Regions from separate parts of the Citrobacter sp. LST-B2 genome, predicted to be linked through region 1. Evidence: predicted binding sites of a transcription regulator. Region 1 holds the regulator's gene; each other region holds the start of a gene.
The links. Region 1 encodes CRP, which controls carbon source genes, mostly activating them, when cyclic AMP is high. Its sites were predicted from a motif close to ATGTGANNNNNNTCACAT; they were not measured.
Positions count from the first base shown of each region.

Region 1 (10,821 bases):
AGCCGCGTTCGACATCATCAACACGCCAGAGGTTCTGGGAGGCGTGAGTGCAAAACGCCAGAGATTCGTTCAACATCTGCAGCAGATTGATGAGCAGTACCACGTGTTCAGCGATATTCGCGGTATGGGGCTGTTGATTGGGGCCGAGCTGAAATCACAATACAAAGGGCGTGCGCGTGATTTCCTCTATGCGGCAGCCGACGCGGGTGTGATGGTGTTGAATGCCGGTCCTGATGTGATGCGCTTTGCCCCATCGCTGGTGGTGGAAGAGGCGGATATCGACGAAGGGATGCAGCGTTTTGCACAGGCTGTGGCGAAGGTTATCGGTTAACGGTGTGCCTGACGGCGCGGCGTTTATCAGGCCTGGTGCTGATAACGCGCGTATCCGGCAATCCGTGTTAACCCCGCATATCCCGTAACCGGCGGCTGAGCCAGATCCCATGGTGCGGCCGCTGACGCCATGCGACAGACGAGATAGTATGCATCGTGTTCAGGTGCCCCAGCACGCGTTGCAGATGCTGTTCCAGCGTGCTTAAGGGGCCGTGGGTGAGCGCTTCGGGCGCTTCCAGAATATTCACATCCCCCGAACTGCCCGGCCCGTCGTATTCCAGCCGCTGCTGACAGCGTTGGATGGCAATTTCGCACGATTGCAGATATCGCTGCGCCAGTTCCGGCGTCAGCATCGTATGCTCACGCGCCAGCGTGGTCATGGCATTGATATGTTCGACGATAAACTGACTGTGCGTCACCCACAGCTTCATGTCCGCCAGATAGTGCGTGTTAAAGCCTGGCTCCTGCATCGCCTGATTCAGTGAGTTAAACAGCGTGTTGTGCGCCTGATTGACGCGCATACGCTGATAAGCCAGCGGTGTGGCCTGCGGATCGTCACTCAGAATCAGACGAATAGCTTCCTGATCGGCCTCCAGCGCATCATGGGCGTTTTTACGCAACAGTCCGCTCTGCCATTGTGGCCATAACCAAACGGTGCCGCCAAACGCAATCAGGCAGCCTATCACCGTGTCGACAAATCGCGGAATGATGAACTGTTCGCCGTCCAGCGTCAGGAGTTGCAGGGTGTACACCGCCGTGACGGTAAATCCCACGGTCGCCCAGCCGTAGTTTTTGCGGATGGTCAGATAGCTGACCAGGGTGATCACCAGCATCAGCGCCAGCGTATATCCTTCAGGAATATGAAAGTGCAGTGTTACGCCTGCGATAATCAGCCCCACCAGCGTTCCCGCCGAACGGTGCAGAATACGCACGCGGGTGGCGCCGTAACCGTTTTGTGTCACAAACAGCACCGTCATCAGGATCCAGTAAGGCTTCGGCAGATGCAGCGCGGTTCCCATCAGACTGGCGATACTGAGCATGACGCTGATCCGCCCGGCGCTGCGGAGCGCCGGAGATTTCAGCGAGAGGTAGTTTTTCAACGCCGGCAGCAGCGGTAGCCGACGCTGCTTATCGGCCATCAGATCGCGGGCGTACAATGGTCGCTGGGTGCGCAGTACGCGGGCGATACGGCTGAAGTGCCAGTAACAGAACTGCCCGACGGGGTTATCCGGATGCTGATGAGCAATTTTTTCCAGCGCGCCAATCTGCTTTTGCATGGTGAACCGCGTCGGCAGCCGGTGATACAGAATGTCATCCGCCAGTACGCGCAGGCGAGCGGCGACCGTTTGCGCCGTCCAGCGTATCACCTGCTCCGCGTGACTGCGCTCGACCAGCTTTTGCACCTCTTCCGGTTGATGCAAACTGACGGAGATATGTTCCTGCAGATCCAGCGCTTCCTGAAAGGCGCGCAGCATCCGCTTATAGTCATTATTGTGATGCGCCGACAGCATGTGCATCTGCTGATAGCACTGGGTGATGAGGTCGACGGCCTTCTGCTGGCGCACCAGAAGCGGCGGCAGGGCTTTTTCCGGGTCGGTATGCTGGGTCAGCATGCTGTATTTCGCTTCGCAGTAATCCGCCAGTTCCCGGTACAGCAGGCTCAGCGACTCGCGCAGCGGCTGTTCGCGCCAGAGCCAGAACCAGAACCAGTTAAACAAGCCATACCACAGCGTGCCCAGCGCGTAGATCAGCAGCGGTTCCCAGACCGGCATATTTCCTGCCAGGCTCAGTGTGAAAATCGCCGCGATCAGCGAGGCCGGAAGCAAACGCGCGTGAAGGGAGCTCAATTCAGCGGTGACGCCGAGCGTGAGCGTCAGGCCGGTCAGGATCAGGGGTAACGGCACCGCTTGCGCCAGCAGTAGCTGCATGATCAGGCTACAGCCGGCAAACAGCGACGCACCGATAATCAGACGTTTGAAAAAGCGTTTGTGCGGAGTATCAAGCCCGGCAATGTTGCAGCAGGCGGGAACGAGAGAGAAGAGCAGGCCCAGATGTAACTGCCCGATGATCAGTCCGACGGCCACGGGCAAACAGAGCACCAGCGTTTGACGTAGTGCATAATTGATTTCTGGGTGATAAATCAGTCTGCGCCACATTGGCAAAACAAAAATGACGCGCTAGCGGGTAGCGCGTCATTTCCGATGAGATTAACGAGTGCCGTAAACGACGATCGTTTTACCGTGAGCGGAGATCAGGTTCTGATCTTCCAGCATCTTCAGAATACGACCAACGGTTTCGCGAGAGCAGCCAACGATCTGGCCAATCTCCTGGCGAGTGATTTTGATCTGCATGCCGTCCGGGTGAGTCATCGCATCAGGTTGTTTCGCCAGATTCAGCAGAGTCTGGGCGATACGACCGGTCACGTCGAGGAAGGCCAGGTTACCGACTTTCTCTGAAGTGACTTGCAGACGGCGAGCCATTTGGGAAGAGAGGCGCATCAGAATATCCGGGTTCACCTGGATCAACTGACGGAATTTCTTGTAAGAAATTTCAGCCACTTCACACGCTGTTTTCGCCCGAACCCATGCGCTACGTTCCTGGCCTTCTTCAAACAGGCCCAGTTCGCCAATAAAATCACCCTGATTCAGATAAGAAAGGATCATTTCTTTGCCTTCCTCATCCTTAATCAACACTGCCACTGAGCCCTTAACGATGTAGTACAACGTTTCTGCTTTTTCACCCTGGTGAATCAGCGTGCTCTTGGACGGGTACTTATGAATGTGGCAATGAGACAAGAACCATTCAAGTGTCGGGTCTGTTTGCGGTTTGCCAAGCACCATGCGCGATTATCCTCTGTTATAAGCTGTCTCCAGAGCCAAAAAATGCCGCTGTCTCTGGGGTTGCAAAAATGTGCTTCCCGCGTCCTGGGAAGAGGCTGTCAAAAACTCACTGCAGCCTTTAATGTGAAGTCCTCTGCATACATGCAGTACATCAATGTATTACTGTAGCATCCTGACTGTTTTAGCATAGCTTTAGCCGTGTGTCTCCTGGTGTCTCGCTTCAGCATGACGGAGGTCGCCTTCCGTTGCGAGAAATGTTATGTACGCGTAATCTGTCAGGAAAATTGACGCACTGGAGTTAAAAAATATGCAAGCGCGTGTTAAATGGGTTGAGGGGTTAACCTTCCTTGGTGAGTCGGCTTCCGGACACCAGATTTTGATGGACGGTAACTCTGGTGATAAAGCGCCGAGCCCGATGGAAATGGTGTTGATGGCAGCGGGCGGTTGCAGCGCCATTGACGTGGTTTCTATCCTGCAAAAAGGCCGTCAGGATGTGACGAACTGCGAAGTGAAACTGACGTCAGAACGTCGCGAAGAGGCGCCACGCCTGTTCACCCACATCAATCTGCACTTTATTGTCACCGGTAACGATCTGAAAGATGCCGCCGTTTCGCGTGCGGTCGACCTGTCAGCGGAGAAGTACTGCTCTGTGGCGCTGATGCTGGGAAAAGCGGTCAACATTACCCATTCATATGAAGTGATTGCGGCGTAATTTTTCCTGTCGCCGGATGGCGGCTAGCGCCTGGTCCGGCCTACAGATCCCTGATTTGTAGGCTCGATAAGCGTAGCGCCATCGCGCACTTCCCATCGTTTATTCGATCTTCTTGCCTTCCATCAGTCGCTGCACCAGCGGCAACATGATGAGTTCCATTGCCAGCCCCATTTTGCCGCCGGGTACCACCAATGTATTGATGTGGGAAATGAATGACCCCTGCAGCATCGCCAGCAACCAGGGGAAATCGATTCCTTCCAGATTACGGAAATGAATCACGACAAAGCTCTCATCCAGTGACGGAATGCCTTTGGCCGCGAATGGGTTCGAGGTGTCGACGGTGGGAACGCGCTGGAAGTTAATGTGGGTGCGGGAGAACTGCGGCGTGATGTAGTTGATATAGTCGTCCATCGAACGCACCACCGAATCCATCACCGCCTCACGAGAATGGCCTCGTTCGCTGGTGTCGCGGATAAGCTTCTGGATCCACTCCAGGTTAACGATGGGGACCACGCCGACCAGGAGATCAACATGTCTTGCGACCTCATGCTGGGGCGTGACGACGCCGCCGTGCAGGCCTTCATAGAACAATACGTCAGTGGGTTCCGGCAGGGGTTGCCACGGGGTAAACGTCCCCGGTACCTGATTCCATGGCACGGCTTCATCATAGGTATGCAGATATTTACGCGACTGGCCTTTGCCCGTCTGACCGTACTCGATAAACGTCTGCTCCAGTAGACCGAAGTCATTGGCGTCGGGGCCAAAATAGCTGATGTGGCGTCCGGCGTCGCGTGCTTTGCGGATCGCCATATCCATTTCCGGACGGGTATAGCGGTGAAAACTGTCGCCTTCCACCTCGGCTGCGCGCAGGTTGAGCTGCGCAAAAATTTTACGGAACGCGAGGCTGGTGGTGGTGGTCCCCGCGCCGCTGGATCCTGTTACCGCAATCACCGGATGTTTGGCAGACATGTTAACTCCATCAATAAATTGATTTTTTATTATAGTCGGCCGATAGCGTGCGGGTTATTCGCGAAATTGCTTGCGCGGCATGATATTGACGGTTTCGTGCAACTCAGACCACACCAGCACCGCTTCGCCACACTGTAACTGGCGTTTGACGTCGGCGACTTTTTGTTCAAGGGTACGTTCATGTTCACCATAATCGGTACCTTCGCGCAACACAAAGCTTTCGATCAGATTGTCCAGCGTCTCGGGGGAAAGGTCCTGCCAGGGGATTTGCATGATTAGACCTCCAGATACGGTGTCAGCCAGTCAGGGATGCGCGATTCCAGCCACATTTCTGGCCGACGTAGCGTCCCGCCAATAAATCCAACGTGCCCGCCATGTTCGGTTAACTGATATTCCACCTGCGGCGGTAAATCTTCTGCTTTGGGGATCACATGATGATCCATAAACGGGTCGTCTTTCGCGTGAATGATCAGCGTCGGAATGGCGATGTCGCTGAGCAAGGGCATGGCACTGCACTGACGATAGTAGTCGATAGCATCGGCGAAGCCGTGAATTTTGGCAGTGATCAGATCGTCAAACTCACGGATCCGGCGCAGGGACTTCAACTGCGCCAGGCTCACCGGCAGCGAGCCTGGATAAGCCGCCAGCTTGCGCGATGCGTTAGCTTTCAGCAGGTTGAGCAGATAGCGCTGATAAATACGGGAAAAGCCTTTATCCATATGATAGCTGCATGCTTCCAGTACAAAGGGAGCCGAGACAATGACCGCCGCATCAAGCGGGATGTTTTTCCCTTCTTTAGCCAGCAGGCATGCCAACATATTTCCGCCGAGCGAATAGCCTACGGCGGCCGTCGGCGCGTGGCCAAATTCCCGCTGCAACCAGCCTAAGAACCAGGTTCCGTCTTCGGTTTCACCGGAGTGATAAATACGGTTCAGGCGATTCGGTTCGCCGCTGCAACCGCGAAAGTGCATCACCACGCCAAGCCAGCCACGATTCTTTGCCGCTTCAATCAGGCCATGTGCGTACGGACTGTTCAGGCTGCCTTCCAGACCATGAAAGACCACCAGGCGCGGCTTGTGCTTCGCCTGATGCGGATCTTCACTCCATGCCAGATCGACAAAGTCGCCGTCGGGCAATTCCAGACGCTGCCAGTGGGCGTCGAAATTCACCTTTCGGCGGATCAAACGCGGCAACATGGTCTGTAGATGGCAGTTACTGATACCGCGCATCGGGCGAAATTCGTCACTGCTGCCATTTGGCATCTCTGGGTCGTGAAGGATTACGTGTGTCATCACCGTTACTCGCTCAGCATCTGCTCAAGCTGTTCCTGGGCGTCCAGCCAGGCCAGTTCGCACGCTTCCAGCCCGGCTTTGGCGCTGGCCTGCTGTTGCAGACATTCCGTCAGCTCGGCTTTGCGGCTCTGGTCGTAAAGTTCGCTGTCACCCAGCTTCTCTTCTGCCTGCGCCAGCTGTGCGTTCAGCTTCTCCATCTCTTTTTCCAGACGGGCGATCTCTTTACGCAGCGGCTGGGTTTGCGTCCGCAGTTCAGCTTCCCGACGCTTCTGATCTTTACGCGCTTGCGCGCTGTTGATGTTCTCTTTTGGCGTCTCGTCGGACTGGCCTTCCTGCTTCTGCACATCGCTCAGCCACTGCTGATAATCTTCCAGATCGCCATCGAACGGCTCGACCTTGCGGTCATGCACCAGATACAGATCGTCGGTTGTGGAGCGCAGCAAATGGCGGTCGTGCGATACGACCACCAGCGCGCCTTCAAATTCAATCAGCGCTTCGGTTAATGCCTGGCGCATGTCGAGATCAAGGTGGTTAGTCGGTTCATCGAGCAGCAACAGGTTCGGACGCTGCCAGACGATCAGCGCCAGCACCAGTCGCGCTTTTTCACCGCCGGAGAAACGACGCGTCTCTTCGCTGACTTTATCGCCCTGAAAGCCGAAGCCACCCAGGTAATCGCGTAGTTTCTGTTCCAGTTCTTGTGGCGCCAGTCGCACCAGATGCTGCAACGGCGACTCATCCGCGCGCAAATACTCAAGTTGATGCTGGGCGAAATACCCGAGCTTAATGCCTTTTGCCAGGCCAATTTCACCGCTCACCGGCGCGAGTTCGCCCGCCAACAGTTTAATGAGCGTGGATTTACCCGCACCGTTACGTCCCAGCAAACCAATACGCGATCCTGGCACCAGGTTCAGTTTGATTGAATCCAGAATGATGCGTTCGCCGTAACCGGCGCTCACTTTCTCCATCTTCAAGAGCGGATTCGGCAGGCTTTCCGGCGCGCGGAAGCTGAAATGGAACGGGTTATCGACATGCGCCGGGGCAATCAGCTCCATGCGTTCCAGCATCTTAATACGGCTCTGTGCCTGTTTTGCTTTCGTGGCTTTGGCGCGGAAGCGATCGATATAGCTTTGCAGATGCGCCACGCGCTCCTGCTGGCTTTCATGCATCGCCTGTTGCTGGGCCAGACGCGTGGCACGCTGAATTTCAAACGCGCTGTAGTTGCCGGTGTACTCGAACATCGTTTGCTGTTCGATATGAATGATTTTATCCACAACCGGATCGAGGAAATCACGGTCGTGAGAGATCAGAATCAGAGTGCCCTGATAGCTCTTTAGCCATTTTTCCAGCCAGATAACCGCATCCAGATCGAGGTGGTTGGTTGGTTCATCGAGCAGGAGGAGATCGGAGCGACAAATCAGCGCCTGAGCCAGGTTGAGACGCATACGCCAGCCGCCGGAAAAGTCGCTGACTGGACGTTCCAGTTGTTCATTAGAGAAACCGAGACCATGCAACAGGCTGGCTGCACGGGAGCGTACGGTCCAGGCGTCGATGGCATCCAGCTTGCCGTGGACGGTGGCAATGGCGTGTCCGTCGTTACGTTCGTTAGCGTCATGCAACTGGGCTTCCAGTTGACGATATTCGCGGTCACCGTCAATAACATATTCCAGCGCGGGCTGGGGCAGAGCTGGTGTTTCCTGATTCACCCACGCCAGCTGCCAGCTACCGGGAAAGCTAAAACCGCCGGCATCTGCGCTGATTTCATTTTTCAGCAATGCCAGCAGGGTAGATTTCCCGCAGCCGTTCTTACCCACCAGGCCCACTTTCTGGCCCGGATTGATGGTGGCAGTGGCATTGTCCAGTAAGACGCGCACGCCGCGACGAATTTGTAACGAGGAGAAAACAATCATAAGGCGCCGTATGTTCAGACTATGTTAATTTATCATTATGATAATGTAAGGTGTGGGCCATTTTCCGCACCGGGCCGCAATGGTAGCCCAAAACGACGACGATACACAAAAACAGAAATAAACCGGGAGGGGGATGATGTCTCAGCCAGCAAAGGTCTTGCTGCTGTATGCCCATCCGGAATCTCAGGACTCGGTGGCTAACCGGGTACTGCTTAAGCCGGCCACGCAGCTCAGCAACGTTACGGTGCACGATCTCTACGCGCACTATCCTGATTTTTTTATCGATATCCCGCATGAGCAGGCGCTACTGCGTGAGCATGACGTGATCGTGTTTCAGCATCCGCTGTACACCTATAGCTGTCCGGCGTTGCTGAAAGAGTGGCTGGACCGCGTATTGAGCCGTGGCTTTGCCAGCGGCCCCGGGGGAAATCAGTTAGCGGGAAAGTACTGGCGGAGCGTGATAACAACCGGGGAACCGGAGAGCGCCTATCGCTATGACGCGCTGAATCGCTATCCGATGAGCGATGTACTACGGCCATTCGAACTGACGGCAGGGATGTGCCGGATGCACTGGTTGAGTCCCATTATTATCTACTGGGCCAGACGACAAAGCGCGCAGGAGCTGGAAAGCCATGCAAAAGCGTATGGCGACTGGCTTGCTCATCCCGTTCCTGTGGGAGGCCGCTGATGGAAGGTTCCGATTTAATGCTGGCAGGAGTGCTGTTTCTCTTCGCGGCGGTGGCTGCGGTGCCTTTGGCATCGCGGCTGGGGATTGGCGCGGTATTGGGCTATTTGCTTGCGGGGATTGCTATTGGTCCGTGGGGGCTGGGGTTCATCAGCGACGTAGATGAGATTCTCCACTTCTCTGAACTCGGCGTCGTGTTTCTGATGTTTATTATTGGGCTGGAGCTGAACCCGTCGAAGCTCTGGCAGCTTCGGCGTTCTATCTTTGGCGTGGGTGCGGCGCAGGTTCTGCTGAGTGCGGCGCTGTTGGCCGGACTGCTAATGTTGACCGATTTCTCGTGGCCTGCGGCGGTCGTCGGCGGGATAGGCCTGGCAATGTCTTCCACTGCGATGGCACTACAACTGATGCGCGAAAAAGGGATGAATCGCAGCGAATCCGGGCAGTTGGGCTTTTCGGTTTTGCTGTTCCAGGATCTGGCGGTGATCCCGGCGCTCGCGCTGGTACCGCTGTTAGCCGGTTCGGCCGATGAAGACTTTGACTGGATGAAGATCGGTATGAAGGTGCTGGCGTTTGCTGGCATGCTGATTGGTGGACGCTATCTGCTGCGTCCGGTGTTCCGGTTTATTGCCGCCTCCGGCGTGCGTGAAGTGTTTACCGCCGCCACGCTGCTGCTGGTGCTGGGATCGGCATTGTTTATGGATGCGCTGGGGCTGTCGATGGCGCTCGGCACGTTTATCGCCGGGGTGCTGTTAGCGGAAAGCGAATATCGGCATGAGCTGGAAACCGCGATCGATCCGTTTAAAGGACTGCTGCTGGGTCTCTTCTTTATTTCTGTCGGGATGTCACTCAATCTGGGCGTGCTGTATACCCATCTGCTGTGGGTTGTGGCAAGCGTGGGGGTGCTGGTGGCGGTCAAAACGTTGGTGCTTTATCTGCTGGCGCGACTGTACGGCCTGCGCGGTTCTGAAAGAATGCAGTTTGCGGGCGTGTTGAGCCAGGGCGGAGAGTTCGCTTTTGTGCTGTTCTCAACCGCGTCGTCGCAGCGGTTGTTTCAGGGCGATCAGATGGCGCTTTTGCTGGTGACCGTCACGTTGTCGATGATGACCACGCCGATGCTGATGAAGCTTATCGATAAATGGCTATCCCGCCAGCTTAACGGCCCGGATGAAGAAGATGAAATGCCGTGGGTTGAGGATGATAAGCCGCAGGTCATCGTAGTGGGCTTTGGTCGTTTTGGTCAGGTTATCGGCCGTTTGCTGATGGCGAATAAAATGCGCATTACCGTGCTGGAGCGGGACATCAGCGCGGTGAACCTGATGCGTAAATATGGCTATAAGGTCTATTACGGCGATGCGACGCAGGTGGATCTGCTACGTTCCGCGGGCGCAGAGGCGGCGGAATCTATCGTCATTACCTGTAATGAACCGGAAGATACGATGAAGCTGGTGGCGATCTGTCAGCAGCATTTCCCGCATTTGCATATTCTTGCGCGAGCGCGCGGACGTGTTGAAGCGCATGAGTTATTACAGGCAGGGGTATCACAGTTTTCCCGTGAGACCTTTTCCAGTGCGCTGGAACTGGGACGCAAAACGCTGGTGTCGTTGGGGATGCATCCCCATCAGGCGCAGCGGGCGCAACTGCATTTCCGCCGGCTGGATATGCGGATGCTGAGGGAGCTCATCCCAATGCATGCTGATACGGTACAAATCTCTCGCGCCAGAGAAGCCAGACGCGAGCTGGAGGAGATTTTCCAGCGCGAGATGCAACAAGAACGACGCCAACTGGATGGCTGGGATGAATTCGAATAGAGGATAAGTATGGCAATCCGTAAACGTTTTATTGCAGGGGCGAAATGCCCTTCCTGCCAGGCGCAGGATTCTCTGGCGATGTGGCGCGAGAATAATATCGATATTGTTGAATGCGTTAAGTGCGGACATCAGATGCGGGAAGCGGATAAAGAAGTCCGCGATCACGTTCGCAAAGAAGAGCAAGTGATTGGGATCTTTCATCCAGACTAGCGATATGGCCCGAGATTTTTTAAGCTAAAGGGTACACAGGTGCAGATTTCCGCTACAATCTGCGCCAG
Region 1 covers NZ_CP192598.1:431,726-442,546, forward strand. Annotated here, with positions in the region: gene argD (bifunctional acetylornithine/succinyldiaminopimelate transaminase) at 1-331, shown strand, start outside; gene ACQ0PY_RS01980 (YccS/YhfK family putative transporter) at 399-2,486, opposite strand; gene crp (cAMP-activated global transcriptional regulator CRP) at 2,538-3,170, opposite strand; gene ACQ0PY_RS01990 (OsmC family protein) at 3,478-3,882, shown strand; gene ACQ0PY_RS01995 (phosphoribulokinase) at 3,982-4,851, opposite strand; gene ACQ0PY_RS02000 (YheU family protein) at 4,906-5,124, opposite strand; gene ACQ0PY_RS02005 (hydrolase) at 5,127-6,143, opposite strand; gene ACQ0PY_RS02010 (ABC transporter ATP-binding protein) at 6,149-8,050, opposite strand; gene kefG (glutathione-regulated potassium-efflux system ancillary protein KefG) at 8,187-8,738, shown strand; gene kefB (glutathione-regulated potassium-efflux system protein KefB) at 8,738-10,543, shown strand; gene ACQ0PY_RS02025 (YheV family putative zinc ribbon protein) at 10,553-10,753, shown strand.

Region 2 (10,821 bases), 570 kb from region 1:
ATCCAGCAGCGTCAGAAATCGTGCATGCGCATCACGACAATGCATAAAAACCGGCATCTGTAACTCAGCAGCGATACGCAACTGCGCATCAAACGCCCGCTCTTGTTCCTGCGGAGTGGAAAAATTACGATTGAAATCAAGGCCACATTCGCCAATCGCCACGACCTCAGGCATTGACGCTAGCGCCACAATCGCCTCCTCTGTGGCAGGCTGCCACTGGCTACTGTCGTGCGGGTGAACACCGGCCGTCGACCAACAGTGAGGATAAATGTGCGCCAGTCGTTGCGCCTGTTGGCTTTCATGCAGGTTTGTTCCGGTGAGAAGCAGGCCCTTCACGCCAGCGGCCCTCGCGCGAGCCACAACCTCATCACGGTCTTTTAAAAACTGCGAGCTGGTTAAATTAACGCCGATATCAAACATGCTTCGCTCCATATGACAACCGCCCTGGCGGGCGGTTGAATTTACTCTTCTGTCTTCTCGGCTTTCTCAGCTTCGGCTTCTGATTCCGCCTCGTTATCTTCATCCCGTGTCTGTCGCTTACCGACATAGAAACGTGAGAAGAAAACGCCGACCTCAAACAGGAAGTACATCGGAATCGCCAGTAACGTCTGCGAAAAAACATCCGGCGGCGTCAGCAACATCCCTACCACAAACGCGCCAACTAACACATAAGGCCGTTTTTTACGCAAATCTTCCGGTGTCGTCACCCCCATCCAGCAAAGCAGCACGATGGCAACGGGCACCTCAAACGAGACCCCGAACGCCATAAACAGCGCCATGACAAAGCTCAGATAGCTGGCAATATCCGTCGAGACCTGCACACCTTCCGGCGCGGTATTGGCAAGGAAGCCAAACGCCAGCGGGAACACGACAAAGTAGGCAAACGCCATGCCGATATAGAACAGTAACGAGCTGGAGATCAGTAACGGTACCACCATGCGGCGTTCATGCTTATACAGCGCTGGCGCGATAAACGCCCAGACCTGATAAAGGATCACCGGTGCTGACAGGATCAGCGACACCATGAAGGTTAATTTGATCGGGGTGAAGAACGGTGATGCGACATCCGTCGCGATCATGGTTGCGCCCTGCGGCAACTGTTTGATAAGCGGCGAGGAAACCAGGTGATAGATGTCATTGGCAAAATAGACCAATGCCAGAAAAATCACGATAACCGCAATAATGCAGTTAAGCAGACGTTTACGCAGCTCAATCAGGTGCGTGATAAGCGGTTGAGTATCTTCTACAGCCATGTTTACGGTTTATCACTCGACGTAGGGGAGGAGCCAGCAACAGGGGCAGCGGTTTTCGGTTCAGCGTCCTTCACGTTGACGGCAGGAGACGTCTCCCCGACAATCTCAGGAGCCTGTTCCGGTGCGCTGGCCTGGACTTCAGCAGTAGCGGGCGTGACCCCTTCATGCTGTTCTTCGTTCCCTTTCACCACCGGGTTATGGATGGTGTGCGCTTCGTCGCTCGCTTTTTCGGGCTCGTTCGCGCTATAGGAACGTTTCATTGACTCCGCCGCCTGGCGCAGTTCATCCATTGAGGCTTTCAGCTCGGGAGTCAGATTTTCCAGGCTCGCTTTCTCAACCTTTTTCAGGCTGTCCTGAAACTCCTGGAGCTTAAGCTCCTGGGTCAGTTCATTCTGAACGGTGGTCGCAAGGGATCGCAATGCGCGTACCCAGCCAGCTATCGTTTTGACGGCTACCGGCAATCGCTGCGGCCCCAGTACGACGAGGCCGATAATAAACACCAGTAACAGTTCGCTAAAGCCAATATCAAACACGAATTACACCTGCTCTTTATCGTGGCTTTTCGCGTCTTCTTTTTTCGCCGTTTCTTTAGCAGCGTCTGCCGGTTTGTCAGTAATAGACTTCGCGGTAAAGTCAGCGTCCTGACTGGCTTTATCCTGTTTAGCATCATCATCACTCATGGCTTTTTTGAAGCCTTTGATGGATGCGCCAAGATCGGAACCGATGGAGCCGAGCTTCTTGGTGCCAAACAACAGTACAACGATGACGGCAATGATCACCAACTGCCAAATACTGATACCACCCATACATGTTCCTCTGTGATAGATGATGAATTAATAAGGCCGTAGTATACGTTACCCGGCCTGCCTTGAGCGATGAAAAAATCAGCGAGTTTTGCGCCAGCCGACAATCCAGGCGACCAGACCGCCTGCCATCAACCAGCCGGGCATATAGCCCCATTCAGGACGATTAATCAACAGGAATGTCCCACTCAATAGTAACGTGGCTCCAATTCCCAATAAGTAACGGGATTGGCCCTGACGCACATGATTCTCCTGAAGCTCGCGCGCAATCTTATCAACACTGTGCTGTAAATATTTGCCCTGGCGCAAACTGTCGTACACCAGTTCAGGGAGTTCTGGCATTTTTTCGACCCAGAACGGCGCTTTTTCCTTAAATGCCCTGACCAGCGCCGGAATACCGACCTGATCTTTAATCCATGATTCCAGAAAAGGCTTCGCCGTTTTCCAGAGATCCAACTGCGGATACAGCTGACGTCCTACGCCCTCAACATACAGTAATGTCTTCTGCAACAATACCAGTTGAGGCTGCACTTCCATGTTAAATCGACGCGCCGTATTGAAAAGGTTTAACAAAACGTGACCAAACGAGATTTCTGCTAGCGGTTTCTCGAAGATAGGCTCGCATACGGTACGAATCGCAAACTCAAACTCTTCAACGTTGGTATCCGGCGGAACCCAGCCTGAATCAACATGCAGTTCCGCAACCTTGCGGTAATCACGATTAAAGAACGCGATAAAGTTCTCCGCCAGGTAACGCTTATCTTCCTTGTTTAAGGAGCCGACAATGCCGCAATCAATGCCAATATATTTCGGGTTTTCGGGGTGTTCATAACTGACAAAGATGTTTCCGGGATGCATATCCGCGTGGAAAAAGCTGTCGCGAAACACCTGAGTGAAGAAAACCTGCACGCCGCGCTCCGCCAGCAACTTCATGTTGGTGCCGTTTTTCTCCAGCGTCACCACATCGGAAACCGGGATGCCATAGATGCGTTCCATCACCATCATATTCTCACTGCAGTAGTCAGAATAAACTTCCGGGATGTAGAGCATGGGGCTGTCTTCAAAGTTTCGCCGTAGCTGAATGGCGTTGGCCGATTCGCGCAGCAGGTTCAGCTCATCAATCAGTGTTTTTTCATATTCCCGCACCACTTCCGTCGGGCGCAGACGGCGACCGTCCGGTAGCAAGCGCGGCACCCAGCGGGCAAGACGATAAATCAGTCGTAGATCCGCTTTGATAACCGGCAGGATGTCAGGACGTATGACTTTGATGACGACCTCTTTGCCGTTCGATTTCAGTCTCGCCGTATGCACCTGAGCAATTGACGCCGACGCCAGCGGCTGAATCTCGAATTCATCAAACCAGGCTTCAACGGGCAGTCCGCCCATCGCTTCTTCGATTTGCGCTTTCGCCAGCTTGCCATCGAAGGGGGCGACTTTGTCCTGTAACAACGCCAGTTGATCGGCGATATGCGGAGGGAAGAGATCGCGGCGAGTTGAGAGCATTTGACCAAACTTGATCCACACCGGCCCTAACTCCTGCAGAGCCAGTCTCAGTCGCTCTCCCAATAATTTGTCTTTATGCCGGTTTGGCATCCAGAACAGGCAGTAACGCCATAACCGCAGCGGCAGCGTGATCCGCATTTTGGGGATGAGTTCATCAAGTCCGTAACTTAAAAAAGTGCGAATGATGAAATACAGGCGCCGTACTTCACCTGGCGTCATTTAGCCTCCAGTTTTTCCAGCCGCCGGGTCAGCGCATCGACAGCGCGTTCCACCGCTGCCGTTTCTTCCGCGAACCAGGCAACCTCTAACGGTCCGGGTGCCATTCGCCACTCTTCCGTAATGGCTTCGGCAACATAACGTTGCTGACGTTGGATCCCGTGACGGAGAAATTTTGCCCCGCCGCGCAGGGCTTTGCTGATCCCTTCCGCCGCGATGTCGCCGGTATAAGGCGCCAGCAGTTCAGCAGGATCGAATTCCGCCAGGTCGGCAAGGGCAACGAAATTTTGCACAACCTGAATATCACCCTGCACTTCCAGTTCGCCACTGCGAATCAGCGCAGCCAGTTGCTGGCGGTCACGTAATTTTGGCAATACGCTGGCATGAGTGATCACCGTACAATCGGCCTCGCCAGCCCACTCGCCCAGCACGTCAACCTGGCGTTCGCTGAACAGCAGAATTAATGATGTCGAAAAGCCTTTTAGCTCTACACGCAGCACTTTTCCCAGCAGACGCGCTCGCGCCGTTTTCAACGCCGGCGAACGATACAGGAATGAATTAAGCAAACTTTCCATTCCTGCAGTCACTAAGGGTTTAAAAGGCATCCCCGTTCTCCTGTCAGAACTTATAGCCACGATGTAGCGCAACCACACCCGCTGTCAGGTTGTAATAGTCGACACTTTCGAACCCGGCGTCCTGCATCATCGCTTTCAAGGTGTCCTGATCGGGATGCATACGGATGGATTCCGCCAGATAACGATAGCTATCGGCATCATTGGCGACCATTGAACCGATACGCGGCAGGATATGGAACGAGTAGGCGTCGTACGCTTTGCTCAGTGGCTCGATAATCGGTTTAGAGAATTCCAGCACCAGCAGACGACCACCTGGCTTCAGGACACGGAACATCGAGCGCAGGGCTTTGTCTTTGTCCGTGACGTTACGCAAACCGAAGGAAATAGTGATGCAGTCAAACGTATTGTCCGGGAACGGCAGCGCTTCCGCATTGGCCTGAACATATTCTACGTTGCCAATCACGCCGATATTGCGCAGCTTTTCACGACCCATTTTGAGCATTGAGTCATTGATGTCAGCCAGAATCACCTTGCCGGTCTCCCCGACCAGACGGGAGAATTTAGCCGTCAGATCGCCGGTTCCCCCGGCTAAATCCAGTACTGTCTGACCACGGCGGACGCCGCTACAGTCGATGGTGAAGCGCTTCCACAAACGATGGATGCCAAAAGACATCAAATCATTCATAACATCATATTTTGATGCCACAGAATGAAAAACGTGGGCCACCATGTCCGCTTTATGCTCTTTAGCGACAGTCTGAAAACCAAAGTGCGTCGTTTCTTGTGAATTATCCACCATCTCAGTGCCTGCTCATCAAAAAATTGTTCGAGAAGTGTAACAGATTGGGGCGCATTGCCCTACCCTTCTGCCCGTCCGGGTTACTCCGAACGGACTAATTCGATTGCTGCTTTATCCCGTCATCGTCGGAATAAGATGCATCTTCCTGCTCTTCAGGTACCGATCGCAACCGATACTCTTCATCCTGCGTTGTGGCCTGTTCCGCCAGTTCAGGGTTAATCTCGCGCTTAATTTCTACCCCTAAGCCGCGAAACGCTTCGGCCTGTGCCAGCACGTTGCCGCGCCCCGACGACAGCTTTTTCATCGCCTGACGATAGTTATCCTGCGCTTTGTCCAGACTCTGTCCGATGGAGGACATATCGTCGACAAACAGCCGCATCTTGTCATAGAGCTTACTCGCACGGTCCGCAATCTGTTGCGCATTACGGCTTTGATGTTCGTAACGCCAAAGATTCGCAATGGTTCGCAACGCCACCAGTAATGTCGTGGGACTGACCAGCATAATATTGTTTTTAAGCGCTTCAGTAATCAGTTCGGGCTGTCGGTCGAGCGCTAACAGAAACGCGGGCTCCACCGGAATAAACATCAGCACGTAATCCAGCGTGCGCAGCCCCGGAAGTTGCTGGTAGTCCTTACGTCCCAACAGGCGAATATGGTTACGCACCGAAGCAATGTGTTCCTGAAGCGCGCTTTCGCGGGTGTAATCGTCTTCCGCATTAAAATAGCGCTCATAGGCCACCAGCGTCATTTTGGCGTCGATCACCACATCTTTTCCCTGCGGTAAACGTACAATTACGTCGGGCTGCATGCGGGAACGAACGTCATTCTCGATACTGACCTGCGTTTCGTACTCATAACCTTCACGCAGTCCGGATGCTTCCAGCACACGGGTGAGTACGACTTCGCCCCAGTTCCCCTGCGTTTTATTATCGCCTTTTAGTGCACGCGTCAGGTTGACCGCTTCCTGGGCCATTTGTGCATTAAGCTGTTGGAGATTGCGAATTTCATGCGCCAGGGTGTGACGTTCTCGCGCTTCCTGACCAAAGCTGTCCTGAACCTGGCGACGGAAACCGTCCAGTTGTTCACGCAGCGGCGTCAGCAGACCATTCAGGCTCTGTCGGTTTTGCTCATCAACCCGGCGATTGCTTTGCTCAAAGATTCGGTTTGCCAGGTTTTCAAACTGTTCGCTCAGACGCTGCTCGCTGTTGATCATCTGGCGAATTTTATCTTCCGCATGCTGCTGTGTGGCTTCCATTCGCGTGGTCACTTCACGCAGATCCGCTTCCAGCGAGGTGTTAATGCTGCGCAGGCTACGTAATTCGTTATTGAGCAACTCGCACTCATCACGCCAGTGTTCACTTTGGGCAAGCTGTTGTTTGGCAGCACTTAATGCCGCAACCATCTCTTCACGTTCAGCGAATTGTTCGGCTTTCTGTTGCGCATGCTGATAGCTGGCTATCAGCCAGCCAAGCGCAATGCCCACCAGCGCAATAACCGCATAAATGATGATTGAGATATCCAAAATGCCTCCCGACGCCATACATCACCCGCACAAAATAGAATTGTGCTGTATAAACGTCCAGTTTTAAAGAACTTTCCTGCGAGGCGGTACGCAAATAATCGCGTAAAAGCAAAAGGCCGAACGCGTCGGCCTTGTTTACGGAAGAGAAGAGAATTAGATGAGACGACGTGCCGCTTCCACCACGATTTTCACCGCATGGCTTTCAGTTTGTTTCATCGTCTCCGCATTCGGGATCTCTTGCTGGGTGCGGTTGACGATTACCCCCGCAACCATCCCGGCGCGCAGGCCCTGGCTTGCACACATGGTCAGCAGCGTGGCGGACTCCATTTCGTAGTTCATCACGCCCATTGACTGCCACTCTTCCATGGAGCCTTTGAAACGACGTACTACGCGACCGGAGAAAGTGTCGTAACGTTCCTGGCCTGGGTAGAAGGTGTCAGAAGATGCAGTTACGCCCACGTGAGTTGTGGCACCGATGGATTTTGCCGCTTCAACCAGCGCGGTGGTGCATTCAAAGTCAGCGACTGCCGGATACTCCATCGGCGCAAAGTGCAGGCTCGCACCATCCAGACGAACGGACGCCGTGGTGACCAGAACATCGCCGACATTGATATGCGGCTGAATGGCCCCCGTGGTGCCAATACGCAGGAAAGTACGAATGCCCAACTGAGCCAATTCTTCCACCGCTATAGAAGTTGATGGGCCGCCGATACCGGTCGAGCAGACGATGACGGCTTTACCGTCCAGCTCTGCGCGCCAGGTAGTGAATTCACGGTGAGATGCCAGTTTAACCGGCTTCTCCATCAGCGCGGCGATCTTTTCTACACGTTCCGGATCGCCAGGGACGATAGCCAGCGTAGCCCCTTGTAAATCGTTCTTGGTGAGGCCGAGATGAAAAACGTCAGACCTGGACATATAAAACTCCTCTGTGATTCGGTTTTTGTCAGAAGAAGCAAAAAGACACTTTACCGAAGGACTTAAGATATTTTCGTGACCGCTATCACCATGATGCAATTCATTTGCATGAATTTACCTACAAAAAGTGATCAACATCACATCAATAGCCCAACTTTCTCTTTCTTTGCACAAAAAGCGAGCCGTTTGAGGCAGTGTGAATGGTTAAAGGCTGTCTATAGTTAATAGTGCGCTATTTTTCTAAGGGTACGGAGAATACCATGACATCAACACCACAAACCGGTTTTGCACCTGCAGCATCCCCTATTGCCTCTACCTCAGTGCATACCCCGGACGACGCCATCGTCGCGGGTTTTACGTCAATCCCTTCTCAGGGGGACGAGATGCCGGCGTTTCACGCCCGGCCGAAAAAGAGCGATGGCCCACTGCCTGTGGTCATTGTAGTGCAGGAAATCTTTGGCGTGCATGAACATATCCGCGACATCTGCCGTCGTCTGGCGCTGGACGGCTATTTGGCTATCGCGCCAGAACTCTACTTCCGCGAAGGCGATCCCAATGATTTCGCCGATATTCCCACGCTATTGAGCGGTCTGGTGGCGAAAGTGCCGGATTCTCAGGTTCTGGCCGATCTGGATCACGTCGCCAGTTGGGCGTCCCGCAACGGTGGCGATGTTCATCGTCTGATGATCACTGGCTTTTGTTGGGGCGGACGTATTACGTGGCTGTACGCGGCGCATAACCCGCAACTGAAAGCCGCTGTAGCCTGGTATGGGAAGTTGGTTGGCGATAAGTCGTTGAATTCGCCGAAACATCCTGTCGATGTGGCGACCGATCTGAACGCCCCGGTGCTGGGTCTGTACGGCGGTCAGGATAACAGTATTTCACAGGAGAGCGTGGAGACCATGCGCCAGGCCTTACGCGCCGCTAACGCCAATACGGAGATTGTTGTCTATCCTGATGCCGGTCATGCCTTCAATGCCGACTACCGCTCGAGCTATCACGAAGAATCTGCCAAAGACGGCTGGCAAAGAATGCTGGCGTGGTTTGCACAGTACGGAAGTAAGAAATAACGCAGGTCTGAACCGCCCCCCGACAACAGGCCCGGTGGCGACTTCGCCTTACCGGGCCCAGGAAGATCACGCCTGACGCAGATTCTGCGCGGCTTTCACCATGTTCGCCAGCGCGGCGCGGGTTTCCGGCCAACCGCGGGTTTTCAGGCCACAGTCCGGGTTCACCCACAGGCGTTCAGCCGGGATACGTTGTGCCGCTTTTTGCAACAGCGCCTCAATCCACTCTACGCTCGGGACATTCGGCGAGTGAATGTCATACACGCCCGGTCCGATTTCGTTCGGATAGTCGAACTCTTCGAACGACTCCAGAAGCTCCATGTCGGAACGTGAGGTCTCAATGGTGATCACGTCAGCATCCAGCGCGGCAATAGAATCCATGATGTCGTTAAACTCGCAGTAACACATGTGGGTGTGGATCTGGGTATCATCTTTCGCCACCGCCGCGTTGATACGGAACGCTTCCACGCCCCACGCCAGATAAGCCGCCCAGTCGCTACGACGCAACGGCAGCCCTTCGCGTAGTGCGGGTTCATCAATCTGAATGATGCCAATGCCTGCCGCTTCCAGATCCGCCACCTCATCACGCAGTGCCAGCGCGATCTGTTTGGCGATGGTTTCGCGGGTGACGTCTTCACGCGGGAAGGACCAGCAGAGAATGGTCACCGGGCCGGTCAGCATGCCTTTTACCGGTTTGTCAGTCAGCGACTGAGCATACTTCGCCCATTCTACGGTGATCGCTTCTGGACGGCTGACGTCGCCGATCACCACCGGCGGTTTCACGCAGCGAGAGCCGTAACTCTGCACCCAGCCATTCTGGGTGAAAACAAAACCATCGAGGTGCTCACCGAAATATTCCACCATGTCGTTACGCTCGGCTTCACCGTGGACCAGCACGTCCAGGCCTAAGCGTTCCTGCTCAACAATCGCTTGCTTAATATGCTCCGCGATGCCAGTGCGATAGTTGTTAGCATCAAGCTGACCTTTTTTGAAGTCCAGACGCAGGCCGCGGATTTCAGTAGTCTGCGGGAAAGAACCGATAGTGGTCGTCGGCCATGCAGGCAGGTTGAAGCGCGCACGCTGAGCTTCAGCGCGCACTTCGTACGGGTTCGCCCGCTGGCTGTCCTGCGCGGTGATGGCCGCCAGACGTTTTTCCACTGCTGCATTGTGCACACGGGTCGAGTGGCGACGCGCCTGAATCGGTGCGCTCCATTCGGCGATGGCGGCGGTATCGCCGCTGTTCAGCGCATCGCGCAGCAGCGTCAGTTCACCACACTTTTGCAGGGCGAAGGCAAACCAGCTCTTCACTTCCGCATCCAGACGCGTTTCAACGCTCAGGTCGATCGGGCTGTGCAGCAATGAGCAGGACGAGGCCACCCACAGATCGCGAAGGCCTACGATATCTTTAATCTGGGCATATTTTTCTGTCAGATCGGCACGCCAGACGTTGCGTCCATTGACCAGACCGGCAGACAGCAGCCAGTCAGTCGGCAGGCGTTTGTGCAGCGCTGTCACGTCATCTTTACCGTGGACCAGGTCAACGTGGAGTCCCTGTACCGGCAGCGCGGCAATGGTATCAAGGTTAGGCGTTACACCTTCAAAGTAGGTGGTCAGCAGCAGTTTCACCTGCCCGGAAAGCGCATCGTAGGCCGGTTTGAAGGCGTTCAGCCACGTCTGCGGCAGTTCCAGCACCAGCGCGGGTTCGTCGATCTGCACCCACTCGATGCCGCGTTTTGCCAGTTCCGCCAGCACCTGCTGGTAAACCGGCAGAATGTCTTTCAGCAGGCTCAGGCGATCGAACGACTCGCCCTTTACTTTGCCCAGCCACAGGTAAGTGACCGGGCCGAGCAGCACAGGTTTCACCTTGTGACCCAGCGCCAGCGCTTCGTCTACTTCATCCAGCAGTTGTGTCCAGGTCAGTTTGAACTGCTGACCCTTAACGAACTCCGGCACCATATAGTGATAGTTGGTGTTAAACCATTTGGTCATTTCTGCCGCCGCAGCCGGTTCGCCGGTCGGCGCACGACCGCGACCAATGCGGAACAGGGTGTCGATATCGACGGAACCATCTTTGTTCTGATGACGCGCCGGGACGTTACCGAGCAGCAGGCTGGTGGTCAGAACATGGTCGTACCAGGCAAAATCGCCGACCGGCAGTAGATCGATAC
Region 2 covers NZ_CP192598.1:4,954,491-4,965,311, forward strand. Annotated here, with positions in the region: gene tatD (3'-5' ssDNA/RNA exonuclease TatD) at 1-420, opposite strand, end outside; gene tatC (Sec-independent protein translocase subunit TatC) at 462-1,253, opposite strand; gene tatB (Sec-independent protein translocase protein TatB) at 1,256-1,786, opposite strand; gene tatA (Sec-independent protein translocase subunit TatA) at 1,790-2,059, opposite strand; gene ubiB (ubiquinone biosynthesis regulatory protein kinase UbiB) at 2,138-3,778, opposite strand; gene ubiJ (ubiquinone biosynthesis protein UbiJ) at 3,775-4,380, opposite strand; gene ubiE (bifunctional demethylmenaquinone methyltransferase/2-methoxy-6-polyprenyl-1,4-benzoquinol methylase UbiE) at 4,394-5,149, opposite strand; gene rmuC (DNA recombination protein RmuC) at 5,244-6,671, opposite strand; gene udp (uridine phosphorylase) at 6,825-7,586, opposite strand; gene ACQ0PY_RS23865 (dienelactone hydrolase family protein) at 7,847-8,656, shown strand; gene metE (5-methyltetrahydropteroyltriglutamate--homocysteine S-methyltransferase) at 8,723-10,821, opposite strand, start outside.
Region 2: a site for CRP is predicted at 7,712-7,729, ahead of udp (uridine phosphorylase). Genes of this name have one in related genera too.

Region 3 (10,821 bases), 2.1 Mb from region 1:
CTGTTCCCGTTCCGGAATTGATAAACCTATCGATATTGCCCGTTTGCAACGGTTTGTCACCGACTTTGAACGACAAACGCAGATGCAGATTTATCAGCCAGGTCGTAAAGATAAGGGCAAAGTTGCCATCGTGGGGGCGGGCCCTGCCGGCTTGCAGGCCAGTGTCACGTTGTGCAATCTGGGCTATGACGTCACTGTGTTCGAAAAAATGGCCCAACCCGGCGGTTGGTTGCGCCACGGCATTCCTGAATTCCGTCTGCCGCAATCGGTGCTGGACGCTGAAATTGCGCGTATTACGGAAATGGGGGTGACAATCCGCTGTGGCTGCGAGATTGGCAACACTGTCACGCTGGAGGCGCTCAAAGCTGAATATCGCGCTGTCCTGCTGACGGTCGGCCTGTCAAAAGGCATGTCGCTGCCGTTGTTTAATGACGCGGGGACGGCAGAAATCGCCGTCGACTTTTTAAAACGCGCGCGTGGCAAGGCGGGTGGCATATCCGTGCCGCAAAGCGCGCTGGTGATTGGCGGCGGCGATGTCGCCATGGACGTGGCCAGTACGCTCAAAATTCTCGGCTGTGAATCGGTTACCTGCGTGGCGCGTGAAGAGCTTGCGGAGTTCCCGGCCAGTGAAAAAGAGTTCACCACCACCCAGGCGCTGGGCGTCTCTATCATTGATGGCTTTACGCCAACGGCAGTTGACGGAAATAAGGTCACCTTCAGGCACGTGCGCCTGCCTGGCGAGCTATCTCTGACCGCAGAAAAAATTATCCTCGCCGTCGGTCAGCATGCCGGGCTGGAAGCCTTCTCCGGCATTCGGGTACAACGCAATACCGTCGACACTCAACATTACCAGACTGCAGTTCCGGGACTGTTCGCCGCTGGCGATATCGTCCAGGGAGATAAAACCGTGGTGTATGCCGTTAAAACCGGGAAAGAAGCCGCTCAAGCCATTCATCACTATTTAGAGGAGGCGTCATCATGCTAACCAAAGATCTCTCTATTACCTTCTGCGGCGTGAAGTTTCCCAATCCGTTCTGCCTCTCTTCTTCCCCGGTCGGCAATTGCTATGAGATGTGCGCTAAAGCCTACGATAGCGGCTGGGGCGGCATCGTTTTTAAAACCATCGGTTTCTTTATCGCCAACGAAGTTTCTCCCCGCTTCGACCATCTGATTAAAGAAGACACCGGGTTTATCGGCTTTAAAAACATGGAGCAGATTGCTGAGCACCCGCTGGCAGAAAATCTTGCGGCGATTCGTCGGCTCAAACAAGATTACCCGGATAAGGTGCTGATCGCCTCGATCATGGGGGAAAATGAGCAGCAGTGGCAGGATCTGGCGCGTCTGGTCGAAGAGGCTGGCGCGGATATGATTGAATGCAACTTCTCCTGTCCGCAGATGACCTCTCACGCCATGGGGAGCGATGTGGGGCAAAGTCCTGAACTGGTGGAGAAATATTGCCAGGCGGTGAAACGCGGCTCTTCTCTGCCGATGCTCGCTAAAATGACGCCCAATATCGGCGATATGTGCGAGGTTGCGCTGGCGGCGAAACGCGGTGGTGCCGATGGTATTGCCGCCATCAACACCGTCAAGTCAATTACCAATATTGACCTCAAGCGTAAATTGGGTCTGCCAGTCGTCAATGGCAAATCCAGTATTTCGGGCTATTCAGGTAAAGCGGTGAAACCGATTGCCCTGCGCTTCATTCAGCAGCTACGCACCCATCCTGAGCTGAAAGATTTTCCGATTAGCGGTATCGGTGGAATTGAAACCTGGGAAGATGCTGCCGAGTTCTTGCTGCTGGGCGCCGCAACACTTCAGGTGACAACCGGCATTATGCAGTACGGTTATCGCATTGTTGAAGATATGATCAGCGGCTTGTCGCACTATCTTAACGATCAGGGTTTCGACTCGCTGGATGAGATGGTGGGGCTGGCAAATGCCAATATCGTTCCGGCAGAAGATCTCGACCGCAGTTATATCGTTTACCCGCATATTAATCAGGAAAAATGCGTCGGCTGCGGTCGTTGCTACATTTCCTGCTTCGACGGTGGTCATCAGGCGATGGAGTGGAACGAACAGACGCGGACCCCGCACTGCAATACCGAAAAATGCGTCGGCTGCCTGCTGTGCGGCCATGTTTGCCCGGTCGCGTGTATCAGCCTCGGAGAGGTAGTATTCAAACCCGGCGAAAAAGCGCATTCGGTCACCCTTTAACGCCTGGACGTTTTCCGGCTCGCCACGGTGGGCCGGATGGTGTCCCCTGCAGGAATCGAACCTGCAACTAGCCCTTAGGAGGGGCTCGTTATATCCATTTAACTAAGGGGACGAGGCGGCACGAGTATACCGGTTTTTGTTTGCCCCGGTAAGAGAGTGACCGCCTGACTGTTCAAACCGTCGCCATTCAGGACTGTTTTTCCTCCTTTTTCTGCGCATTGTCTCTTTTTTGTGCCGCGATTCTGGCTTCTTCTTTGCGGGCGTTGCTCATATCGTTGCGGATCTGCGCGTGGCTCATCAGGGCAAAGATAAAGGTGCCGCCGCAAATGTTTCCGGCAAGCGTGGGTAAGGCAAACGGCCAGAGGAAGTCGCTCCAGTGCAGCGTGCCGTTAAATACCAGATAGAGAATTTCGACCGACCCGACGACGATGTGGGTGGTATCGCCTAACGCAATCAGCCACGTCATCAGGATGATCACCACAATTTTCGCTGCACCCGCCGCCGGGAACATCCAGACCATGGTGGCAATCAGCCAGCCGGAAATAATGGCATTGGCAAACATCTCCGTAGGTGAATTTTTCATCACGTCCATGCCGATCTTCACGAACGCATCGCGGGTCTCTTCGTTGAAAATGGGCATGTATTCAAAGGCCCACGCCGCGACGCCGGTGCCCAGCACGTTCCCCAGCAGTACGATACCCCACAGTCGCATCAACAGGCCCGCGTTACTGAGCGTCGGATTCTGCATGACGGGCAGCACGGCGGTGACGGTGTTTTCAGTGAACAACTGCTGACGAGCCATGATGACGATGATAAAGCCAAAGGTATAGCCGAGATTCTCCAGCAAGAAACTGCCGGGTACCCCCTCCAGTTCAACGTGGAAGATCCCTTTTGCCAGCAGCGAAGCCCCCATCGAAAGCCCGGCGGCGATGGCAGACCACAGCAATGCCATCGCGTCCCGTTCCAGCTCTTTCTCCCCGTCCTGACGAATATGCTCATGAATCGCCATCGCCCGCGAGGGGAGGCGATCCTCATCCAGTTCTATCTTCTTCCCATCCTGTTTTTCTTCACTTTCGACGGCAAGCTCGTCGCTATGTTTATCTAATTTGTCGTTTTCATGATCGACCATTATTCGTCTCCGGTATGAGCACTGACACGTTAAAGCGTAGCGGTTTTTAGCCTGCTCCCGTCAGGACATGTTCTGAAAACGCAAAAATGGTAACGTTTGTTTTTCTTCATCCCGCTAAAATAGAAGCGCGACGATTCTGGTGTGACCAGGCTATGATCAAATCAACAAGTTCGGTGATATAGACATCGTTTGACGTACTGTTACAATCGCTCACACCTTTACAGGCGGATACGATAGCGTTCCGTCATGGATGGCAATCAGCGATAGCCATAATTAACAGGGAGACATTTATGAAGCTTCGCCTGTCGGCGCTTGCGCTGGGAACCACACTGCTGGTGGGGTGTGCGAGTTCCGGCACAGAACAGCAGGGGCGTTCAGACCCGCTTGAAGGGTTCAACCGCACCATGTACAACTTCAACTTTAATGTGTTGGATCCGTATATCGTTCGACCGGTGGCCGTCGCATGGCGTGATTATGTTCCGCAGCCTGCCCGTAATGGTCTGAGCAACTTCACTGGCAACCTGGAAGAGCCGGCGGTGATGGTGAACTATTTCCTGCAGGGCGATCCGTATCAGGGGATGGTGCATTTCACCCGCTTCTTCCTCAACACGATCCTGGGGATGGGGGGCTTTATTGACGTCGCCGGTATGGCGAACCCGAAACTGCAGCGTGTTGAACCGCATCGCTTCGGCAGCACTTTAGGTCACTATGGCGTAGGTTACGGTCCTTACGTGCACTTACCGTTCTATGGTAGCTGGACGATCCGTGATGATGGCGGCGATATGGCGGATACGTTATATCCGGTGCTCTCCTGGCTGACCTGGCCGATGTCTATCGGTAAATGGACGGTTGAAGGGATTGAAACCCGTGCCCAGTTGCTGGATTCCGATGGTCTGCTGCGTCAGTCTTCCGATCCCTACATTATGGTTCGTGAAGCTTACTTCCAGCGTCATGATTTTATCGCTGATGGCGGCAAGCTCAAGCCGCAGGAAAACCCGAACGCGCAGGCGATTCAGGATGAACTCAAAGAGATCGATTCCGAGTAAGCCAGATTGAGCAAATAAAAAGGTGAGCTAAAAAGCTCACCTTTTTTACATCTGCAAGAAATCAGAATGCGTAGTTGAAGTTGGTACCGAACAGCCAGGCTTTACCTTCAGACTCGAACTGGTACGGACCTTCGTTAATCTTAACGCTCTGACCGTGCATGTAAGAGACACCAACGTCCACAGACGCATCTTTATTGAAGGCGTAGGTGGTACCGGCGCTCAGCCAGAAGCGGTCTTGATCCGGAATCGAGATAGAGCGGTTTTGTGATGGAACCGGGCTATCATCGAAGGCGATACCGGTACGGAACGTCCAGTTATCATCGTAGTAGTAGGTGGTTCCCAGTGCGATGCGGTAAGCGTCTTTAAAGCCTTCATGTTTCTGGAACAGCGTATCACCACTGGTGGATTTTGCTTTCAGCTCCTGGAACTGACTCCAGCTGGTATAGGCCAGGCTGTAGTGGATAGCCCACTGCGGCGCTACGCGGTTATAACCGGACACTTCCCACATTTCTGGCAGGTTAAGCGTCAGGTAACCTGACTGAGTGGCGCCGCCGGTAGCGGTCGGGATACCCAGGTTGTAGTTGTTGATCGCCGGAGGCAGATCGCTGCTGTAATTACCTTTAAAGTCAATTTTGACTTCAGAACGGTAGGTCAACGCGTAGCGGTTGTTTTTATCCAGTTCATACAGGATCCCGGCGTTCCAGCCGAAGCCCCATTGGTTACCATTCAGATGAGCAATTTTGGTATCGCTTGGGATGCCATTTGCGGTGGCAGCCAGTTGCTGACCCTGCGGCGTTTGTCCGGCTGGAGAGTTCATCACCTGACCGGCGACCAGTTGCCCCAGGTCACCGGCGAAGCGTTCGATTTTCGCACGCGCATAAACGGCGTTCAGACCAAGACCGAAGCTCCAGGCATCGTCTAAGCGATAGGCGCCGCTTAAGTTGAGGTTCATGGTTTCGAGGTCGGTGGTACCGCCAACAGAACCGCCTGCGTAGGTATCGTTGAACTCTGTTGCCAGACCGTAGTTAGAGGTAATTGATGCCCCCCAACCGAACTGATCGTTAATTGGCGCAACAAAGTGTGCGTTTGGCACCCATGCCGTTGGCGCGATGTTATCGGCATCAAGGCTACGGCCAGACGGAGAGCGTCCGCTGATGTTGACGTCCGGATCGATATAGACCGCACCCGCAGAGAACGTCGGGCGATCGAACATTGTGATCAGCGCTGGGTTACGGCTGACGTTACCTGCATCGTCTGCGATAGCGCCTTCACCCGAATAGGCCCGGCCGAGGCCAGAGGAAGAAAATTCGTTTAACTGAAAGCCTGCAGACCAGGCCTGGGTGGAGATAATTGCCACTGCGACTGCGAGAGCAGACTTTGTTAACAGGGTTTTCTGGCTCATGACCATAACCTCAATTGATTTATTTTTATACAAACTATGTTACATGGTGTAACAGGAGCGCGAAGTGTAGGGTCTGTGGTACAACATAGAAATCAGACCAGTGGCGTGAGTATAGGTCTGACCAGCTGAAATGTTGCAAGTATGTTTATAACTTTTTTCAATTGTGATCTTAAAAACGCGATCCAGCTGGCAAAATTGACGGTTTGCGCACTCACCCTTTTAGGTGAAATTTGTTTTAGATCATTTTTAATTGTGATTTCGGTCACTTATCGCATTTCGCACAATTAACAACTGGAGAGGTGAATGTGGGGGGCGTAAAATATCCCCATCGTTTATCTGGCACCCTGGGTGCGAAATACAGAGGAAATCTACAATGAGTAAATGCAGTGCTGATGAAACCCCGGTTTGCTGCTGTATGGATGTTGGTACCATCATGGACAACTCCGATTGCACCGCATCATACAGCCGCGTGTTCGCTAACCGCGCAGAGGCTGAAGAGACGCTGGCGGCGCTGACCGAAAAAGCCCGTAGCGTGGAATCTGAACCGTGCAAAATCACCTCGACCTTCACTGAAGAGTCTGACGGCGTGCGGCTGGATATCGATTTTGTCTTCGCCTGCGAAGCCGAAACCCTGATTTTCCAGCTGGGTCTGCGTTAATCCCGCCTCGTTGTTTCTGATGCCCCGGTGAGTTTTCCCCGGGGCATTTTCGTTTCAGGCAGTGATTATTCACTGTGTCGTAGCTCTCACTTTCTTTGCGCTCCGCTTGGCTAAATGTAAAAAATTGGTTAAGACTATGATCAGGTCAGACCACTTATTTATTTTTTACAGGGGAGTGTTATGAGTCAGGCATTACCGCTGGTCACCCGTCAGGGCGATCGCATCGCCATCGTGAGCGGATTACGTACGCCTTTTGCCCGTCAGGCGACCGCATATCATGGCATTCCCGCCGTCGATCTCGGCAAAATGGTGGTTGGCGAACTGCTTGCACGCAGTGAAATCCCTGCTGATGTGATTGAACAACTGGTTTTTGGCCAGGTGGTACAGATGCCGGAAGCGCCGAACATCGCGCGTGAAATTGTGCTCGGGACCGGGATGAATGTGCATACCGATGCCTACAGCGTCAGTCGTGCCTGTGCAACCAGTTTTCAGGCAGTGGCTAACGTCGCAGAAAGCCTGATGGCCGGCACCATTCGTGCGGGTATCGCCGGTGGGGCTGATTCATCTTCGGTGCTGCCCATTGGCGTCAGCAAAAAACTGGCGCGGGTGCTGGTCGATGTCAACAAAGCCCGCACGATGGGGCAGCGTCTGAAACTCTTTTCCCGTCTGCGCTTGCGCGATCTGATGCCCGTCCCGCCTGCTGTGGCGGAATACTCAACCGGTCTGCGAATGGGCGATACCGCTGAGCAGATGGCGAAAACCTACGGGATTACCCGTGAACAACAGGATGCCCTGGCGCATCGTTCTCATCAGCGGGCCGCCCTGGCGTGGGCAGAAGGTAAGCTCGCCGATGAAGTCATGACCACTTACACACCGCCTTTTAAAGAGCCCCTGTCTGAAGATAACAATATTCGCGGCAACTCCACGCTGGCAGATTACGCCAGACTGCGTCCGGCATTTGACCGCAAGCATGGCAGCGTTACGGCGGCAAACAGCACTCCGCTGACCGATGGCGCGGCGGCAGTCATCCTGATGACGGAATCTCGAGCGAAAGAGTTGGGGCTGGTTCCGCTCGGCTATCTGCGCAGCTACGCGTTTACCGCGATCGATGTCTGGCAGGATATGCTGCTGGGTCCGGCCTGGTCTACGCCGCTGGCGCTGGAACGTGCGGGCATCACAATGGCCGATCTGACGCTTTTCGATATGCACGAAGCCTTTGCCGCGCAGACGCTTGCCAATCTCCAGTTACTTGGCAGTGAGCGTTTTGCCCGCGAGGTGCTCGGTCGAAGCCATGCCACTGGCGAAGTGGATGACAGCAAATTTAACGTACTTGGCGGTTCAATTGCCTTTGGACATCCATTTGCCGCGACGGGCGCGAGGATGATCACGCAAACGCTGCACGAATTACGTCGTCGTGGTGGCGGCTTTGGCCTGGTCACCGCCTGCGCAGCGGGTGGGCTGGGTGCGGCAATGGTTCTGGAGGCGGAATAATGGAAATGACATCGGCTTTTACGCTTAACGTGCGTCTGGACAACGTCGCGGTCATCTCTGTTGATGTCCCCGGAGAAAAGATGAATACCCTTAAGGCGGAGTTTGCCTCGCAGGTACGCATCATTCTTAAACAGATTCGCGAGAACAAGGCGATTCGCGGCGTCGTCATTATTTCTGCAAAAGCGGACAATTTTATTGCCGGGGCGGATATCAATATGATTGGCCGCTGCAAAAGCGCCCAGGAAGCAGAAACGCTGGCGCGACAGGGGCAGCAACTGATGGCCGAGATTAACGCGCTGCCGATTCCGGTGGTGGCCGCCATTCACGGCGCTTGCCTGGGTGGCGGACTTGAACTGGCGCTGGCCTGTCATACTCGCGTTTGCACGGACGATGCAAAAACCGTACTCGGTTTACCGGAAGTGCAACTCGGGCTGCTGCCGGGGTCGGGCGGTACCCAACGGCTACCCCGACGGGTGGGTGTTAGTACGGCGCTGGATATGATCCTCACTGGTAAGCAACTTCGCGCGAAGCAGGCGCTGAAAGCGGGGCTGGTGGATGAGGTAGTCTCGCAGACGATCCTGCTGGATGCTGCCGTGGAATGGGCGAAAAAAGATCGTCCCGTTCACCGCGCTTTACCGGTTCGTGAACGTATTCTGGCGGGCCCGCTCGGACGGGCGTTGCTGTTCCGCATGGTCAGCAAGAAAACAGAACAGAAAACCCAGGGAAATTACCCGGCGACAGAACGTATTTTACAGGTGATTGAAACCGGACTGGCACAGGGGAGTAGCAGCGGCTATGACGCGGAAGCGCGCGCGTTTGGCGAGCTGGCGATGACGCCGCAATCGCAGGCGTTACGCAATATCTTTTTTGCCAGTACGGACGTGAAAAAGGATCCGGGCAGCGAGGTGCCGCCAGGGCCGCTTAACAGCGTCGGCGTTTTAGGTGGTGGACTGATGGGAGGCGGTATTGCGTACGTCACAGCCTGTAAAGGTGGCTTGCCAGTTCGTATCAAAGACATAAATACCAAAGGAATCAATCACGCGCTGAAATACAGCTGGGATCAGCTTGAAACGAAGGTACGTCGTCGGCATATCAAAGCCAGTGAACGTGACAAACAGCTGGCGCTAATATCGGGTTCGACCGACTATCGCGGCTTTTCCCATCGCGACCTGGTGATTGAAGCGGTATTTGAAGATCTGTCGTTAAAACAACAGATGGTGGCGGAAGTTGAGCAGAATTGCGCATCCCACACCATTTTTGCCTCCAACACGTCATCTTTACCGATTAGCGATATTGCGGCCAAAGCGGCCAGGCCTGAGCAGGTGATTGGTCTGCACTTCTTTAGCCCGGTAGAAAAAATGCCGCTGGTGGAGGTGATTCCGCATGCTATGACGTCGGGGCAAACCATCGCCACTACGGTTAAGCTGGCGAAAAAACAGGGCAAAACGCCAATTGTGGTGCGTGATAAGGCTGGGTTCTACGTAAACCGCATTCTTGCGCCGTATATCAATGAAGCGATTCGCCTGCTGACCGAAGGTGAGCGGGTCGAGCAGATCGACAGCGCACTGGTAAAGTTTGGTTTTCCGGTTGGGCCAATCCAACTTTTGGATGAGGTCGGAATCGACACAGGCACTAAAATTATACCGATACTGGAAGCCGCTTATGGCGAGCGTTTTAGCGCCCCTGCAAATGTTGTTTCATCAATTTTGAATGACGATCGCAAAGGTAGAAAAAATGGTCGGGGTTTCTATCTTTATGGGGCGAAAGGGCGTAAAAGCAAAAAACAGGTCGACCCTACAATTTATACGCTTATAGGCGCTCAGGGGCAGAGCCGGCTCTCCGCTTCGCAGATTGCGGAACGCTGCGTCATGTTAATGCTCAATGAGGCGGCGCGCTGCTTCGATGAGCAGGTGATCCGTAGCGCGCGCGACGGTGACATTGGCGCAGTGTTTGGTATTGGTTTTCCTCCGTTTCTCGGTGGCCCGTTCCGTTATATGGATTCTCTCGGGGCGGGTGAAGTGGTTGCGGTATTGCAACGTCTGGCTTCGCTGTATGGTCCGCGGTTCACGCCGTGCGATACGTTGTTACAGATGGCGGAGCGGGGTGAAAGTTTCTGGAAAGCAGATGCAACTGACCTGAAAGAACAAGGTCAAATGTAAGGTATATCCGCACTGAATGGCTGTGGGTTGGTTAAATTGTAAACACAGATTGACTATACTTACGCCATTGAGGTAAAACACAGCGTTTCATTCAGTGAACGGATAAGGCACAATGCCGGCCACTGCATTACAGCAACCCTGAGGGGTTTTGGCTGGGGTGCGTGTGATTCTGGTTAACAAAAGCGGTGCAATATGCAAGTTTTTATCATGCGTCACGGCGACGCGGCCCTCGATGCCGCCAGTGATTCGGTTCGTCCCTTAACCCCCTGCGGTTGTGACGAATCACGCCTTATGGCGAACTGGCTGAAAGGTCAAAAAGTGGATATCGAACGTGTTCTGGTGAGCCCGTTCCTGCGAGCCGAACAAACGTTGGATGTGGTAGGGGGATGCATGAACCTGCCACGCGACGTGGATGTTTTGCCGGAGTTGACTCCCTGCGGCGATGTCGGTCTGGTCAGCGCCTATTTGCAGGCTCTGGCCAATGAAGGCGTAGCCACCGCGCTGGTAATCTCCCACCTTCCGTTAGTGGGGTATCTGGTGTCCGAGCTGTGTCCAGGCGAAACGCCGCCGATGTTTACCACCTCCGCGATTGCCAGTGTGACGCTGGATGAAAGCGGAAAAGGGGTGTTCAACTGGCAGATGAGCCCGTGCAACCTCAAAATGGCGAAAGCGATTTAACCGCTGTATTCTCTGTAAAGAACCGCTGATGCGGCTCTTCAGAC
Region 3 covers NZ_CP192598.1:3,396,981-3,407,801, reverse strand. Annotated here, with positions in the region: gene ACQ0PY_RS16475 (NAD(P)-dependent oxidoreductase) at 1-985, shown strand, start outside; gene preA (NAD-dependent dihydropyrimidine dehydrogenase subunit PreA) at 979-2,214, shown strand; tRNA gene ACQ0PY_RS16465 (tRNA-Arg) at 2,252-2,326, opposite strand; gene ACQ0PY_RS16460 (formate/nitrite transporter family protein) at 2,402-3,343, opposite strand; gene mlaA (phospholipid-binding lipoprotein MlaA) at 3,634-4,389, shown strand; gene fadL (long-chain fatty acid transporter FadL) at 4,451-5,791, opposite strand; gene ACQ0PY_RS16445 (YfcZ/YiiS family protein) at 6,165-6,449, shown strand; gene fadI (acetyl-CoA C-acyltransferase FadI) at 6,630-7,940, shown strand; gene fadJ (fatty acid oxidation complex subunit alpha FadJ) at 7,940-10,099, shown strand; gene sixA (phosphohistidine phosphatase SixA) at 10,292-10,777, shown strand.
Region 3: a site for CRP is predicted at 6,042-6,059, ahead of ACQ0PY_RS16445 (YfcZ/YiiS family protein). Genes of this name have one in related genera too.